DNA from 2 places in the Rhizobium sp. 05N430 genome. Region 2 is predicted to be linked to the other one. Evidence: riboswitches for the same ligand, from Rfam matches in the RefSeq annotation. Region 2 holds a riboswitch; the other holds the start of a gene.
The links. A riboswitch is a leader RNA that binds a small molecule or an ion and turns the genes downstream of it on or off. The one in region 2 is predicted to bind cobalamin.

Region 1 (8,597 bases), on a different contig from region 2:
AACCGGCAGCACCATATCGCCACCCCACACGCCGATCATTTCGCCGCCGATCATCGTCGAGACGATGAAGGCGATCGATCCCCAGACACGCATCGAACCGTAATCCAGACCCCAGCGCCGGACGCCCGAAATAACGATCGATTCGACGATCGGCACATAGGGCGCAAAGGTGGCGCCCTGGACGCTGTAGACGATCAGCACCGGCCAGAAGCTTGTCGTCCAGTAAAGTGCGATCGCCGTCAGCAGCGACAACCCGCCAGACCATAGGAGCACATCGGCGCGCTCCTTCATCCGGTCGGCATACATCGCAACAACCGGCGCCACGAGGACGCGCACGACCATCGGCACGGCAAGGATGACGCCGATCTCGTGATCGGTGAATTTGTGAACCGCAAGCCAGACAGGGAAGAACGGAAGCGCGACACCGTTGACGATCAGCGGGGCGCAGTAAGACAGGGCGCTGAGCAGCCGGAAACGCGGCGGAGCCCCCTCATCGACAGAGGCATTCTGGGCGGGAATCATGGTGGACCTGCAGGAAACTGTGCGCTGCCTAACACATCAACCTAGGGGCGACTATGGCGAGAAATTGCCCATTTGAAACGTTTTAAAAAATAAATAGGACCGTTGCCCCGAGGCAACGGCTAAATGTCTTGCATATGGCGGGATGAAAATCAGGCAGCCTGCGGCGCGCGCTCGGGCTGGTGCGTCAGCTTCAAAGTCACCGGCTCGCTGCTGGCGATCGCATTCCATGTGATCAGTTCGAAAGTGCCGTCCTCATGCTCGGCAATCGCCGTGCAGCTCTCGACCCAGTCGCCGGTATTGATGTAGCGCACACCGTCCATCTCCTCGATGACGGCATGGTGGATATGGCCGCAGATGACGCCGTCGGCACCGCACTTGCGGGCCTCGTCGGCGACGACGCGCTGGAACTCGCCGATGAAGTTGACGGCATGCTTGACCTGCAGCTTGGCCCAGGCCGAGAACGACCAGTAAGGCATGCCCATCCGGCGGCGAATGGCAGCCAGAACGATATTGATGCGGATCGCCATGTCATAGGCCCAGTCGCCGAGATAGGCGAGCAGGCGGGCATTGCGGACGACGACATCGAATTCGTCCCCATGCAGCACCAGATACTTCTTGCCGTCGGCGCCCTCGTGCATCATCCGCTCGGCCACTTCGATGCCGCCGAAATGCATGCCCGGGAAGTCGCGCAGGAATTCGTCGTGATTGCCGGGAATGTAGACGACGCGCGTACCCTTGCGCGCCTGGCGCAGCAGTTTCTGGATGACGTCGTTGCAGACCTGCGGCCAGTACCAGCTGCGCTTCAGGCGCCAGCCATCGACGATATCCCCGACGAGGACAATCGTGTCTGCCTCGTGGTGACGCAGAAAGTCGATCAAGAAGTCAGCCTTGGCAGCCTTGGAACCGAGATGCACATCGGAAATGAAGAGCGTACGGAAGTGTCGCGTATCCATGTAATCCATCACAGGCATCCTGCCCGTGCCCCATCGTTCATCTGGCCTTCCAAAATCAGACTCGTGTTTCAGGAAGATGACAGCGCGGTTGTTTGACGCATCCCCCGGGCACAAGAGTTTTCCGCTTTCAACCTCAAATTCCCGCTGTCCCGCCGCACCGATTGTTGTATGGAGAAGGCTTCAAACGACATGACTGCGGTATTGGAGAAGGCAATGGATAATCAGGACAAATCCAAGACGGAGAAGAACCTGACAGGTGGAACTCTTGACGAACAGGCGCTGTTCTTCCACCGCTATCCCCGCCCCGGCAAACTCGAAATTCAGGCGACCAAGCCGCTCGGCAACCAGCGCGATCTGGCGCTCGCCTATTCGCCCGGTGTCGCCGCGCCGTGTCTCGCGATCCGCGACGATCCGGAGACGGCCGCCGACTATACCTCGCGCGCCAATCTGGTCGCCGTCATCTCCAACGGAACCGCCGTTCTCGGCCTCGGCAATATCGGCCCTCTCGCCTCCAAGCCGGTGATGGAAGGCAAGGCCGTTCTCTTCAAGAAATTCGCCAATATCGACGTCTTCGATATCGAGGTCGATGCCTCGACCGTCGAGCAGATGGTCTCGACCGTCGCCTCGCTGGAGCCGACCTTCGGCGGCATCAACCTCGAAGACATCAAGGCGCCGGAATGCTTCGAGATCGAACAGCAGCTGCGCGCAAAGATGCGCATTCCCGTCTTCCATGACGACCAGCACGGCACCGCGATCATCGTCGCCGCCGCCATCCTCAACGGCCTGGAACTGGCCGGCAAGTCGATCAGCAACGTCAAGATCGTCACGTCCGGCGCTGGTGCTGCGGCACTCGCCTGTCTCAATCTGCTCGTCGAACTCGGCGCCAAGCGCGAGAACATCTGGGTCCACGATATCGAAGGCCTCGTCTACGAGGACCGCAACGTGCTGATGGACCAATGGAAAGCCGTCTACGCGCAGAAGAGCGATACCCGCACGCTCGCCGAAAACATCGGCGGCGCCGATGTGTTCCTCGGCCTCTCTGCTGCCGGCGTTCTGAAGCCGGAACTGCTCGAGCAGATGGCCGAAAAGCCGCTGATCATGGCGCTCGCCAACCCGACGCCGGAGATCATGCCGGAACTCGCCCGTGCCGCCCGGCCGGACGCGATGATCTGCACCGGACGCTCGGACTTCCCGAACCAGGTCAACAACGTTCTCTGCTTCCCCTTCATCTTCCGCGGCGCGCTGGATTGCGGCGCCGAGGAGATCAACGAAGCGATGAAGATGGCAGCCGTCCGCGCCATCGCCGGCCTCGCCCGCGAAGAGCCGTCCGATGTCGCCGCCCGCGCCTATTCCGGCGAAACCCCGATCTTCGGACCGAACTACCTCATCCCCTCGCCCTTCGATCCGCGCCTGATCCTGCGCATCGCGCCTGCTGTCGCCAAGGCAGCGGCCGAGAGCGGCGTTGCACGCCGTCCGATCACCGATTTCGACGCCTATCTCGACCAGCTGAACCGCTTCGTCTTCCGCTCCGGCTTCATCATGAAGCCGATCTTTACGGCCGCCAAGGCTGCCGAAAAGAAGCGGGTGATCTTCTCCGAAGGTGAAGACGAACGCGTACTCCGCGCTGCCCAGGTGTTGATCGAAGAAGGCATTGCTGAACCGATCCTGATCGGCCGTCCGCAGGTCATCGAGACCCGCCTGCAACGCTACGGCCTGCGCATCCGCCCGCTCTCCGACTTCGCCGTCATCAATCCGGAAGACGATCCGCGTTTCCGCGAATATGTCGATCTCTATCTGTCGCTCGTTGGCCGCCGGGGCGTCATCCCGGAAGCTGCCCGCACGATCGTGCGTACCAACACCACCGTCATCGGTGCGCTGGCGCTGCGCCGCGGCGAAGCAGACGCGCTGATCTGCGGCCTCGAAGGCCGTTACGAGAAGCACCTGCGCGACGTTCGCCAGATCATCGGCAAGCGCAAGGATGTCCGCGATTTCTCGGCACTCAGCCTGCTGATCTCGCAGCGCGGCGCCACCTTCTTCACCGACACCTACGTGACGTTCAATCCGAGCGCCGAGGAAGTGGCGGAATCCGCCGTTCTGGCTGCCGAGGAAATCAAGCGCTTCGGCATCACGCCGCGCGCCGCCCTCGTCTCGCATTCCAACTTCGGCTCGCGCGAAAGCGAAAGCGCCACCAAGATGCGCAGTGCCCTGCAGCTGATCCGTGACGCCGCGCCCGATCTCGAAGTCGATGGCGAAATGCATGGTGAGAGCGCAATCGCCGACGAAATCCGCAAGCGCGTCATGCCATCCACCACGCTGCATGGCGAAGCCAACCTGCTGGTCTTCCCGAACCTCGATGCGGCCAACATCACGCTCGGCGTCGTCAAGTCGATGACCGACGGCCTGCATGTCGGCCCGATCCTGCTCGGCACGGCCCTTCCGGCCCACATCCTGGCACCGTCGGTGACCTCCCGCGGCGTCGTCAATATGGCGGCTCTCGCCGTGGTCGAGGCGCAGCAGCCGGCGTGATTTGCCGTAGATCGGAAAAATGCGTTAGAATTCCTTCGTTAGCTTGTTAACGGAAGGCAGCTAGACAGAACGGATGCGGCAAATGCTCTGCCGCTTCCGGTTTACTATGCTGCGGGATGATACCGTGAAACGCCGAAGCCTGACCCTTGCTCTCTTTCTCGCTGCTACCGCGCCCGCGGCGGCGCAGACCAGCGCGATCTGCGAAGATCTGCGCGGACGCCTTGCCGACCTGCCGCAGGTGATCGGCAACGGCCCGGAGATCCGCCAATATGCAAGCGCCATAGCCGAACAGAACCTCGAGCTCCGCAAGCTGCGCAACGACCTGCGCAGCAACGGCTGCAGCGTAGACAGCATGGTTGTTATCGGCGGCGAGAATGACCGCTACTGCAGCGACCTGCAGGAATCGGAATCGCGGATGATCGACAACATCCACTACCTCCAGGACCGCCGCAACCAACTGCGGGAGGCCGGCGGCAGCGATGTCAACGAACGCCGCGAACTGATGGCCGCCCTCGACGATAACGGCTGCAACGACGATCCGGGTTATCAGCCGGACGAGCGCGCCGATGTCCCAGCGCCAAGTACCGAAGAACAGGCGATGCGCGGCGATACCTTCATTCCGCTCGGCAACGGCGAGGAAGGCAACACCCAATATGGCGTGCCCCGCGGCGAGATGATGTCGCATGTCAGCACCATGTGCGTGCGCATCTGCGACGGCGGCTTCTTCCCGATCAGCACCAATGCGACCTCGATCGATTTCAGCCGCGACGCCTCGACCTGCTCGAAAATGTGCCCCGGCATCGAGACGGAGCTGTTCTATCAGGACGTCTCCAACACCGACGCGGCCAACATGATCTCGGCCGCGACTGGCGCCCGCTACAGCGCTATGCCAAACGCCTTCGCCTACAAGAACCGAGCGCCCGGCGAGAAATCCTCCTGCACCTGCAATCTGACCGCCTATTACGAGCAGATGCGCAAGAACCAGACGGTCAGCGCGCCGCCGCAGAAAGGCTCGATCACGACGATCACCACCAAGCCGCCGGCAACTGCAGCCCCCACACCGGCTGCGCCGCAGGCACAGATACCCGACCGTCCCTATGACCCCGGCAACAGCAAGGTACGCCAGATCGGCCCGCAATTTCTCGCCGGCGACCAGGGCAGTATCGACCTAAAGAACCCGGCGACATCGGGCCCGCAGCCGCAGCAGCAACAGCGGAATTAGCGGCGGCCCCAGCCATCGCGGAAGATCAGCTCGTCGAGCGGCAGCCGCTGCCGCCAGCCTTTGACGGCCAGCTCGGGCTCGCTATAGAGCGCATCGACATAGCCAACGCAGAGCCAGGCGACGATCTCGATATGCGCGGGCACGCCGAGAATTTCCTTGAGTTCGCTCTCATGGAAAATGCTGACCCAACCAACGCCAATGCCTTCAGCCCGTGCTGCGAGCCAGAGGTTCTGCACTGCACAGACGGTTGAATAGCTATCCATACGCGGGTTATGTGTGCGCCCCAGCACGACGTCACCGCTGCGCGACGGATCGCAAGTGATGCAGATGCCGAGCGGCGCCTTGAGGATGCCCTCCAGCTTCAGCGAGCGGTATGTCGCCTGCCGCTCGCCATCGAACATCCCAGCCGCCTCGCGGTTCGCGCGATCGAAGGCGTTCCAGACGCGCTGCCGCACACCCGCATCTTCGACAACGATAAAATTCCAGGGCTGCATGAAGCCAACCGAAGGCGCGTGGTGCGCAGCTTCGAGTAGCCGCACCAGCACATCGGATGGCACAGGATCCGGCAGAAACTGGTCGCGCACATCGCGCCTGGTCATGATCGCCCGGTAGACGGCGTCGCGCTCGTCAGCGGAAAAGGCGGACGCGCCTTCAAGCGCATCCTTGTTCATGGGCCGCATCGTCAAATCCCCAACAACGCAACCGCCCCGCCGTCCGCGCGGGATCAGTCTATGATGCCAGGCCGGTCTTCTGACTTGGCGTCATCCGCCCGCCGCAGCCTTCCCGGTGTCAACCAGTGGCATGATGCGGCAGGCGTCGGCCTTACAGCGTTGGGCACGTTCCGGGCTTGCACCGGATTCCCGATTCTCCCGCGACAAGCGGGCACCTGACCAAAGCCTCTTGCCCGCTTTTCAGAGACGCTTCAAGTAGACGGGAAATACCGGACATAGGCAAACTCGTCACCTTCTGGTGACCAGCAGGAAACATTGATCGTGCCCTGCCCGCCGAACAGCTCGAAGAGCGTCGTCAGATTGCCGCCGTCCATATCCATCAACCGCAGGCGCACATGCAGGTCGCGCGGATGATCGAAGACGTCAGGGTCGTAGGAAAGCAGCAGCACCTTGTCGTTGGTAGGCGCCGGATGGGCAAACCAGTTGCCGTAATTGTCATGCGTGACCTGCTCCAAACCGGTCCCATCGGGATGAATGCGCCAAATCTGCATCAGCCCGGTACGGCTGGAATTGAAATAGATCCACTGCCCGTCAAAGGAATAATCCGGCCCGTCATTGCGCCCCTCGCCCTGCGTCAGCCGCCGCTCCGCGCCGCCATCGACAGAAATCGTGTAGATATCGAAGAGATCGCCGCGAATGCCGCAATAGGCGAGTTCCTTTCCGTCAGGCGACCAGCCATGCCAGTAGGACGGCAGGTTTTCCGTGATCTGCTTTGGCGCGCCGCCTTCCGACGGCAGCGTATAGATGCAGGATTTGCCGTGCTCGGTCTTGTCGGAAATCACATAGCGGCGGCCATCGGGCGAAATGCCGTGATCGTTGTTGCAGGCCGTGGCAAAGCCGGTATCGACCTGCTGCAAACCGCCCTCACCGTCCGGTGACAAGCGATAGAGAAGGCCATCACCGTTCAGCAGCAGGTAGCGGCCATCGGGCGAGAAATTCGGCGCCTCGATCAGCTGCTCCGTCTGGAACACGACCCGGCTCTTGGCCGTGCGGATATTGTAGATCTCGACCGAACTGCGCATGCATGCCTCCCGCATTTGCTGCGGCCCGGCGCTTAGCCGTTCCGCTTCATTCTGATTTGCATGCGGTTTGTGCCATGCATCTGCGTTTCGATAAAGGCGCATCGCTTCAAAAGCGAGCTGAGGTTCGGAGCGCCGAAATGCTGCGCCTTGAACTCCGGATAGACCTGCCGCAAGAGCGTCCCGAGTTCAGCGATATCGAGCCAGCCTTCGCCCTGCAGCTTGGCCGCCTGCAGCGCCTGGGTGATATAGGGCCGGATATTTGGAGAGGGCTGCAGCGCAATCACCTTCGGCAGCGCAAAGGTGGAATTCGCCTCACCAACATTCAGCTCGAAGAAATCATCGAAGGACTGCCGCAACAGCGCCGATGCGTTGGGCGCGCCCAGTCCGATCGCCTGCTTGCCGCGCATGCGGATACGCATCGCCAGATGGCCGACATCGCGGTCGCTGCTGGCGATACAGAAAAGATCGATCGCCGAACCGGCCAGATATTCCATTGCATCGATGGCAAGCAGGATATCCGCGCCGTTCTTGCCGGAATGGGAGCTGACAGCCGTCTGCAGGCTGAGTGCCTGACGTCCGGCCTCCGCGATCCACGGCTGCGCCGCCTCTTTCGTGAAGTCGCCGTAAGCCCGGCGCTCGATAAGGCGTCCGTATCCGCCGGCGATGCTGATGATCTCTCCCGCACAGCGCGCCGGCAGGTTTTCCGTATCGATGAAGACGGCGACTTTGGTTTCCCGCATGCTCAAACCTCCCGCGTTTCCAAAGCATAGAAACGCGAGAAGAGACTGCCGTCAGCAGCTTTCGGTTGATCGGGTTAACGATCGCTAACCACGATCCCTAAAACGGTTGGTGATCGGATAGCGGCGGTCGCGGCCGAAATTCTTCTTGGTGATCTTCACGCCGGGCGCCGACTGGCGGCGCTTGTATTCGGCAAGATAGAGCAGATGCTCGATCCGGTGCACGGTCGCGACATCGTGGCCGCGCGCGACGATCTCGTCGACACCCATTTCCTTTTCGACGAGGCATTCGAGAATGTCGTCGAGAACCGGATAAGGCGGCAGCGAATCCTGGTCGGTCTGATCGGGGCGCAGTTCGGCGGAGGGCGCCTTGTCGATGATATTTTGCGGGATCACCACGCCTGACGGTCCAAGCGCATCCGGCGGCACATGCGCATTGCGCCAGCGCGAGATCGCATAGACCTGCATCTTGTAGAGGTCCTTGATCGGATTGAAGCCGCCGTTCATATCACCGTAAAGCGTCGCATAGCCGACCGACATTTCCGACTTGTTGCCCGTCGTGACGACCATCGAGCCGAACTTGTTGGAGATCGCCATCAGGATCGTGCCGCGGGCGCGGCTCTGCAGGTTTTCTTCGGTGATACCGCTATCGGTGCCTTCGAAGAGGTCCGAGAGCGCCGAGGTAAAGCCTGTCACCGGCGCCTCGATCGGCACGATGTCGTAGCGGCAGCCGAGCGCCTTGGCGCATTCGGCAGCGTCCTTCAGCGAATCCTCGGACGTGTAGCGGTAGGGCAGCATGACGGTGCGCACCCGCTCCTCGCCCAGCGCATCGACGGCGATTGCCGCGCAGATCGCCGAGTCGATGCCGCCGGAGAGGCCAAGCA
Region 2 (8,597 bases):
ATCGTCGTCGTTGGGAACAGCGGCAAGCGGATATCCGTCTGCTGGATCGCCTTGCGCTCGGCGAAGCCGGCCTTGCGGCGCTTCATGGTCTCGTCGATCGCTGCAATCCGCTGCCTGACCGCGGGATCATTGACCTTCGGCGATGCCGCGCGGGCGGCCGCGGCCCTCGAAGAGCTGCCGATGGCATCCGTCACGCAATCGCGCCCCTGCGAAAGTGCCTGGCCGAGGACCGCCAGCTCATCCAGCTTCTGCGTGGCAAAAGCCAGCCATCCCCTGACCTCGGCATCAACAGCGGTTTCGAGAGCAAGATCGATCGGCACATGCAGAAGCGAGCAAGATGGCGCGATTTCGATTGGACGCGTTTTGGAAAGCGCCTCGACCCGATCCAGCAGTTTCTCAAGATCAGCGCGCCAGATGTTGCGGCCATCGATGACGCCGAGAGATAATACCCGGTCATCAGGCACCGCCGATACGACCGCATCAAGCTGCTCGGGCGCGCGCACCAGATCGACGTGCAGACCGGCAACCGGCAGCGCCGCTGCTGTCTTGAGATTGTCGCCCAATGCCCCGAAATAGCTGGCGATCATGATCTTCAGGTTCGGAACCAGCTGGTGAAGCGCGCTGTAGGCCGTGGTCAGCGCGTACCGCTCAGCGTCTGCGAGATCGAGCACCAGGGCTGGCTCGTCGATCTGCACCCAATCGGCGCCCGCAGTGCTGAGCTCCGCGAGGATGCCCGCATAGACAGGCAGCAACCGGTCGAGCAGTTCGATCGGATCGAAGCCTGGCTGCGTCGCCTTGCCGAGCTTCAGGAACGTCACCGGGCCGAGAATGACCGGGCGCGTGTGGATGCCGAGCGCCTTTGCCTCCCGGAACATCTGCAGCGGTTTGTTTTCGGTCAGCGCGAAGCGCTGGTCGCGGGTGAATTCCGGCACCATGTAGTGGTAGTTGGTATCGAACCACTTGGTCATTTCGAGCGCCGGAACGCCCTCATGATGATGCGCATGGCCGCAATCGCCGTGCTCAGCGCCCACTGAGCCGCGCGCCATGGCGAAATAGATGTCGAGATCGACGGGACCGCCCTTCCAGCCATATTCGGCCGGTACGGCGCCGACCATCACCGCCGTGTCGAGCACATGGTCGTAGAGGGAGAAGTCGTTGGACGGAATGATATCGATTCCCTTGGCCTTCTGCAGGGCCCAATGTTCGGCCCGCAATGCCTTGGCGACGTCGAGAAGTGCTGCCCTATCAAACTTTCCGGCCCAATAGCTTTCCAGCGCGAACTTCAGTTCGCGGTGCTTTCCGATACGCGGGAATCCGAGATTTGCAGTCTTGATGCTCATGTTTCCTTACCCCGAGGGTTGTGGGCAAGGCTTGGGATGACGCATCGGCGCGCGGACACAGGCGTGCCGGTCGCAAAAGCGGCACACCGGACACCCCGCCCGTGGACGTTATCGATCGCGGCAGGTCTCCTGGCTTGCGGGTCAACGCTGCCGTCCGTCTTCCCGGGGCGTCTTCCCCAGTGACATGAGTGGACGGCCGCTCGCCGCTTACAGTTGCGGGGGCAGCTCCGGCATTTTCACCGGATTCCCTCTTAGCTCCGGACCAAAGGTCCGCAGAACCACGATGACACGAGCATGTCGCATCGCGGATCTCACGTCAATAGACATAAAGATATGTTTATGTCTTTGTTTCTTGGCTAGCTGTACTCGCCGACTACGACAACAGCATCGAGGACGGCGCGCCGGTCTCCACGGGAGCCTGCAGCTTCTGGGCAGCAAGCACCACTTCGACGCGATTGCGGGCATCGAGCTTCTGCATCAGGATCGTCATGTAGTGCTTGACGGTCTTCTCGCTGATATCGAGCATGCTGGCGATTTCGCGGTTGGTCTTGCCCTGCAACAGGTAGTTGACGATCTGCTGCTCGCGGGCGCTCAGGCGCTTCTGCATCTGCGCCTTGCGGCGCACCTCGGCCGTCTTCATCGACAGGATCACCTTGGTGGCGAAACCCGGCGTGATGAAGGTGCTGCCGTCATGCACGGTCTTGATCGCCTCATACAGATCGCGCGCCGTGCTACCCTTCAGCACATAGCCGCAGACGCCGAGATTGAGGACCTGAATCGCCGTGTCGATATTGGCGGTGGCGGTGAAGACCACGACCTTGGTGCCTTCGTAATTCTTCTGGATCAGCTCGAGTGCTGCCAGCGTATCGCCCGGCATGCTGAGATCGGTGACAAGAACGTCGGGCCGGTGCTCCTCGACGATCTTCAGCGCGTCGATGGCGTTCTGCCCGCGGGCAGTCACCCGAAGACCTTCCTTCGCCGAGTAAAGATTAACGAGTCCATCCAACAATATTGGATGATCATCAACGAATGCGACCGAGATAGACATAATGACGAATAAACCCCCTCGTCTTCTTTCCGATAGCTCTAAAGTAAACAGAGCCAAACATAAAGACGGATTTTAATGCTTGGTTAACTTCATCGGATTTCTGTCTATTCGATCTCTATGCTTTCAGCCAGTTATCAATTCGGATAGTCCGTCACCTTATAGGCCAGTTGCGTCGGCCTGCTGCAGCTCCAGCACCATCTCCAGGATCATGCCGCCCCCCGGCCGCTTGGTGACAGCAAGCTTGCCGCCGAAGCTCTCGATCCTCTGCCGGAGGCCATAGAGCCCCATTCCGCCCTCGCGCGCCGCAAACGGCACGGTCCCGGAAGGCAAACCGTCATCCTCGACCGAAATCGCGATGACGGGCATGTCGATCCGACATCGGACACGCTGGCCGTTGCCACCAGCGTGGCGGTAGGCATTGTTGAGCCCTTCCTGAACGAAGCGGTAGATGCAGGTCTTCAGCGCCGGCGGCAGGTCGGCATTGGTGCCGCTGGAGACAAACGCGACCTTGGTCTTGGTCCGCGCCTCATGCTGCCTGATCGCTTCGGCCACCACGTCCTTTGCCCAGAGATGCAGTATCTCCGGCAAGAGCAGCGATTTGGTGACCGTCCGAGCCTCGATCAGCGCTTCACCCAGTGTCTTGCTGGTCTCGTCGAGGAGCCTTGCGCGCTCATCCTTCTTGGTCAGGTCGCGCAGCTCGTCGAGCTGCAGGATCGCCAGTGTCATCAGCTGTACCGGGCCGTCATGCAGGTCGGCGCCGATGCGGCGGATGAAGGTCTCGTTGAGGTTGGCGAATTCCATGGAGGCCCGGCGCGCCGTGTCCCTCAGCTCCATCAATTCCTTCGAGGCGGACTCTGCCTCCTCGGCGCGGTGGCTCAGAACCTGCCGCTGATGCTCGATCGTCCGGCTGCCGCGCCTGACGATCAGGAACAGCCCGAGCATGACGACGAAGGAGAACAGCGCCACCGTCGTCCAGGTGACCACCCTCAGCCGCGCGAGCTCATCGACAAAACCGCTCGGATCCTCATGGATCTCGGCCACACCGATGATCCGCCCCGAAGCCTGGTCATGCAGCGGGCTGTAGATTTCGAGATATTCGGTATTGATGTTGCGGAACGTATGCTCGTCGGCATGAAGATCCGCATAGACGGCAACAATTTCGCCTTTCAAGGCGCGCTGTAGGCCCTCGGGGAAACTGAAGCGGTGGCCGATCATCTGCTTGGTCCGGGAATAGGCAACAGTCCCGTCGGGCGCCCATATCTCGATATGCGGGAAACGCGCCTGGAGATCCGCATCGCCGAAAAGCGCGTCGAGATGAGCGATGCTGGCGGCCTTAAGGCGCGTCGAGGCGCCCAGTTCCTGCACCTCAGCCTCAGTCAGGCTCTGAACCAGCAAGGCCGTCGTGCCGGCCTTTCCGCTGAGCGCTTTGTCGGCAACCAGCCGCGTCGTAAGATAGCCCGCAGAAACCGTGGCGATCAGAATAACCAAGCTGCTGGCGATCAGGAACTGCGTGGAAAGGGTCCGCTCGGCGCCCCATCGAAGGATACGGTTAAACAGTCGCGGCGCTTCCACGCTTTCATCTACGCCAGCATTTCTGGCGCCTAAGTATTCGTCCGGCAAAACGTCCCCCCAAGGCCGATAGCGCTATCATCCTTGCAATATTACCCAAGGAAATAAAAGACCATTTTTGTACTATAGGCCCGTATGAATTCTATCAGACCAAAGGCCAATTCATCATAGGACCTTACTCCCGGAAGGATAAGGACCGAAGACCTGCTTTTGCCGTGGACGAACATCGAAAACATCGTCCGACCATGCGCCGTTCAAAACCCCGGCAACTTTCCGCAAGATCGCATCATCCCAAGCCAGCCCTGCAAGGCGGGCTTTGAAGACATCAGGGGCAATTCAAACCGCCGGGCTCGCAGCGCGATCCGGCGGACAGGACAAGTTTGCGAAAAACCAGGCGCCAGGACAGCGCGCCGACGGAGGGGAAAATGGTTACGCTTGTAAGACACGATCTCGAGTTCATCCTGAAGCAGATCGCCATCGCCGAACAGCATGCGGCCGGTGGTGACCTTGCCGCGCTCGTCGCCGAAGCCGGCGAAGCAGCCGGCGCGACCGGCACCGGTGCACCGCAGGCGCATCTCCTGCCCTACGGCCTCCGAACCGTCGACGGCAGCTACAACAACCTGCTCGATGGCAATGAAACCTGGGGCGCAGCCGACCAGCCGTTCACGCCGCTGGTGCAGCCGAACTACGTCAACGAAAATGACGACTCGCTGGCATTCGGCCCGGGAACGGTTCTCACGAACGGTAACTATGCGCCGGGTACCCCCAGCGCCGTCGGCCCGGGCACCGTCGTCGACGCCGATCCACGCATCATCTCCAATCTGATTGTCGATCAGACCAGCAACAACCCGGCAGCCATCATGGTCTACCAGGCCATGATCGACGAGGGCAAGACAGCGACGCGCGTACCGATGCAGGACGCCAATGGCGCGCCCATCGTCCATGCAACCAATGTCGTCGGCCCCGATGGCACCGTTCTCGCCGCCGCGGGCAGTCCCGTCTACGTCTACACTTTCGAGAACGTCTCGCCCGATATCGGCGACTCCGCGCCTTACAACTCGATGTTCACGCTGTTCGGCCAGTTCTTCGACCATGGCCTCGACCTCGTGGCCAAGGGCGGTGCCGGAACGGTCTATATTCCGCTGTCACCGGATGACCCACTCTACAATCCGGCAACGCCGCACACCAATTTCATGGTCCTGACCCGCGCCAGCCGCGATGCCGATGGCGAAGTGGCTGCCAACACCACGACGCCGTGGGTCGACCAGAACCAGACATATACCTCGCATGCATCGCATCAGGTCTTCCTGCGCGAATATGTCATGCATGAGGGCAAGCCTGTCGCGACCGGCCATCTGCTTGACGGCGCGCGCGGCCTGCCGACCTGGGCCGACATCAAGGAACAGGCTCGCGAGATGCTCGGCATCGACCTGACCGACGCCGATGTCACCAACATTCCGCTGCTGCGCACCGATCCCTATGGCCGCTTCATCCCCGATGCCAACGGCTTCGCGCAGGTCATCACCGGCATCGGCGCCGACGGCATTCCGAACACCGCCGACGACATCGTTGTCTCAGGCACGCCGGGCGCTCCTGTCAGCACCGCTGGAGCCGTCCGAATCGGCCACGCCTTCCTCGATGACATCGCCCATGCCGCAGTACCGGTCATCGCCGGTGGCGTACTGCAGGCCGACAGTGACGACGCCGTAGGCTATTCCGGCGGCTTCAACACCCGCGGTCAGCAGACTGCCTACGATGATGAGTTGCTCGACGCGCACTACATCACCGGCGACGGCCGCGGTAACGAGAATATCGGCCTGACGTCGATCCACCACATCTTCCACTCGGAGCACAACAGCGTCGTCGAGCAGACCAAGCAGGTCGTCCTCGACAGCGCCGACCTGGTCTTTATCAACCAGTGGCTGCTTGAGCCGATTACCACGCTGCCGACAACCGAGGCAGAACTTGAGGGACTCGTCTGGAACGGCGAGCGTCTGTTCCAGGCCGGCCGCTTCACCACCGAAATGCAGTATCAGCACCTCGTCTTCGAGGAATTCGGCCGCAAGATGCAGCCGGATATCGATGCCTTCGTCTTCGAGCCATCGACCGACATCAATCCGGCGATCTTCGCCGAGTTCGCCCACGCGGTCTACCGCTTCGGCCACTCGATGCTGAACCAGGATATCGACCGTCTCGTGGAAAATGCCGACGGTACTTTCAGCTTCGATAACATCACATTGTTCGACGGCTTCCTGAACCCGCTGGAACTCGGCGCGGTCGATGCCAACGGTAATGTGCTCGTCAATCACGACCAGGCAGCCGGTGCCATCATCCGCGGCATGTCCCGACAGGGCGGCAACGAAATCGACGAATTCGTCACCGACGTTTTGCGCAACCAGCTTGTCGGCATCCCGCTCGATCTTGCAGCGCTCAATATCGCCCGTGGCCGCGACGTCGGCCTGCCGACGCTGAACGAGGCACGTGCCCAGTTCTACCAGGCAGCCGGTCAGGACACGCAGCTGAAGCCCTATGTCAGCTGGACCGATTTCGCGCTGAACCTGCAGAACACCGCGTCGATCGTCAACTTCATCGCTGCCTACGGCACGCACTCCTCGATCACCAGCGCGGCGACCCTCGACGCCAAGCGCGCTGCGGCCGCCTCGATCGTGCTCGGCACGGCCGGTGCACCTGCCGACCGCCTGGAATTCCTGAATTCGACCGGCGCCTGGGCGACGGCTGAGACGGGTCTCAACGACATCGATCTGTGGATCGGCGGCCTTGCCGAGAAGAAGATGGATTTCGGCGGCATGCTCGGCTCCACCTTCTCCTTCGTCTTCGAATTGCAGATGGAGAACCTGCAGGAATCGGACCGCTTCTATTATCTCTCCCGCGTCCAGGGTCTGAACCTTCTCAACGAGCTGGAAAACAACTCGCTGAGCAAGATCATCATGCGCAATACCGATCTGGGCGAAGGTTCGACGGCGCTGCCGGGCGACATCTTCTCGACGCCTGACCATACGCTTGAGATGGACATCTCGAAGCAGGTCGGCGCCGATCCGATCTTCACCGATGCGATCCTGCAGGCGCTGACGCCGCTGGTCGTGCGCCGCGACACCGATGGTGACGGCGACCTCGACTACATGGCCTATCACGGCGGCGACCACGTCGTCATGGGCGGCACCGAGGACGACGATACGATCATCGCCGGCGAAGGCGATGACACGATCTGGGGCTATGGCGGCAACGACACGCTTGAAGCCGGCTACGGCGTCGACCACGTCCACGGTGGCGAGGGTGACGACATCATCACCAATGCCGGCACGGATATCGGCGCGGCCGACTTCCTGCATGGCGAAGGCGGCAACGACGTCATCCATGGCGGCAGCGGCCTGGCGCTGATCTTCGGCAATGACGGCAAGGACTTCATCATCGCAGGCCCTGACGGCAAGCACGTGCTCGGCGGCCTCGGCGACGACTTCATCCGCGGCGGCGACGGCGGCGACTTCCTGATGGGCAACGAGGGCAACGACTGGATCGAAGGCGGCGGACGTTTCGACACACTGTCGGGCGAAAACTCCGAGCTGTTCTTCAATTCCTCGATCATCGGCCATGACGTTCTGAACGGCGATGGCAGCGACACCGATTACGACGCCGAATCCGGCGACGACATCATGTTCCAGGGCGATGGCATCCAGCGCAGCAACGGCATGGCTGGTTTCGACTGGGCAATCCACAAGGGCGACAATACCGCAGCCAATTCCGATCTCGGCATCCCGCTCTTCGCCACCCAGGAAGCCTTCATCCTGCGCGACCGCTTCGATCTTGTCGAAGGTCTCTCCGGCTGGGTCCATGACGATATCCTGACCGGACGCGTCGCCCCGACCAATGCCCGGGCCGAGCTGCAAAATACCGCAGCCATTCCGGGTACCGGCAGCCCGCTCGAAAGCTATTCGAACGCGCTGCTCGAAAAGAACCTCAGCCTGATCGCCGGTCTCTCGCAGCTCGTCGCCCACCGTGCCCGTACCTCTGTCACGGTCAACGGCGTCACCGAAACAATCGTCATGGATACCGCTGACGCTTCCGACATCCTGCTCGGCGGCGGCGGTGATGACATCATCACCGGCCTCGCCGGGGACGACATCATCGACGGCGACCGCTGGCTGAACGTCCGGATCCGCATCAACGACCTCAACGGCAATGAGATCGGCTCGTCCGACGGCCTGTCGAAGGGCGTCTTTGCGCCCAGCGGCGCCGCAATGTTCAACGGCCGCACACTCAGCGACCTGATGTTCGACCGCACGCTGAACCCGAGCCAGCTCGAAATCGTCCGCGAGATCATCGACGGCGAGGTAGAGGGCGATATCGATACGGCCGTCTATACCGACGTCCGCGCCAACTATACGATCACGCAGAATGCGGATGGCAGCATCACCGTCGCTCATACCGGCTTCGACGAAGACGGGGGGCCCGACGGAGATGAGGAAACGGTTGCCAATCCGGTTTCCGACGGCACCGACCGCCTGTTCAACATCGAGCGGCTGCGTTTTGCGGACGGCGAATATGCGCTGAGCCCGCCGCAGCTCCAGCTCTACACGCTCGATCGTGGCCAATACCGCGACGACTTCAGCCCGTCCAACTAC

Region 1: it holds a riboswitch for cobalamin, as region 2 does, so the genes downstream of both, bluB (5,6-dimethylbenzimidazole synthase) here and metE (5-methyltetrahydropteroyltriglutamate--homocysteine S-methyltransferase) in region 2, are expected to answer to the same signal.

The regions. Positions count from the first base shown of each region.
Region 1 is NZ_JBFTMO010000001.1:595,094-603,690, reverse strand. Features, by position in the region: gene AC1DJO_RS02965 (MFS transporter) at 1-522, opposite strand, end outside; gene AC1DJO_RS02960 (UDP-2,3-diacylglucosamine diphosphatase) at 672-1,475, opposite strand; gene AC1DJO_RS02955 (NADP-dependent malic enzyme) at 1,689-4,001, shown strand; gene AC1DJO_RS02950 (DUF2865 domain-containing protein) at 4,126-5,223, shown strand; gene bluB (5,6-dimethylbenzimidazole synthase) at 5,220-5,903, opposite strand; cobalamin riboswitch at 5,947-6,128, opposite strand; gene AC1DJO_RS02940 (TolB family protein) at 6,146-6,976, opposite strand; gene AC1DJO_RS02935 (NYN domain-containing protein) at 7,009-7,716, opposite strand; gene AC1DJO_RS02930 (NAD+ synthase) at 7,801-8,597, opposite strand, start outside.
Region 2 is NZ_JBFTMO010000002.1:352,763-361,359, reverse strand. Features, by position in the region: gene metE (5-methyltetrahydropteroyltriglutamate--homocysteine S-methyltransferase) at 1-1,340, opposite strand, end outside; cobalamin riboswitch at 1,443-1,638, opposite strand; gene AC1DJO_RS05500 (response regulator) at 1,714-2,388, opposite strand; gene AC1DJO_RS05495 (sensor histidine kinase) at 2,545-3,960, opposite strand; gene AC1DJO_RS05490 (peroxidase family protein) at 4,383-8,597, shown strand, end outside.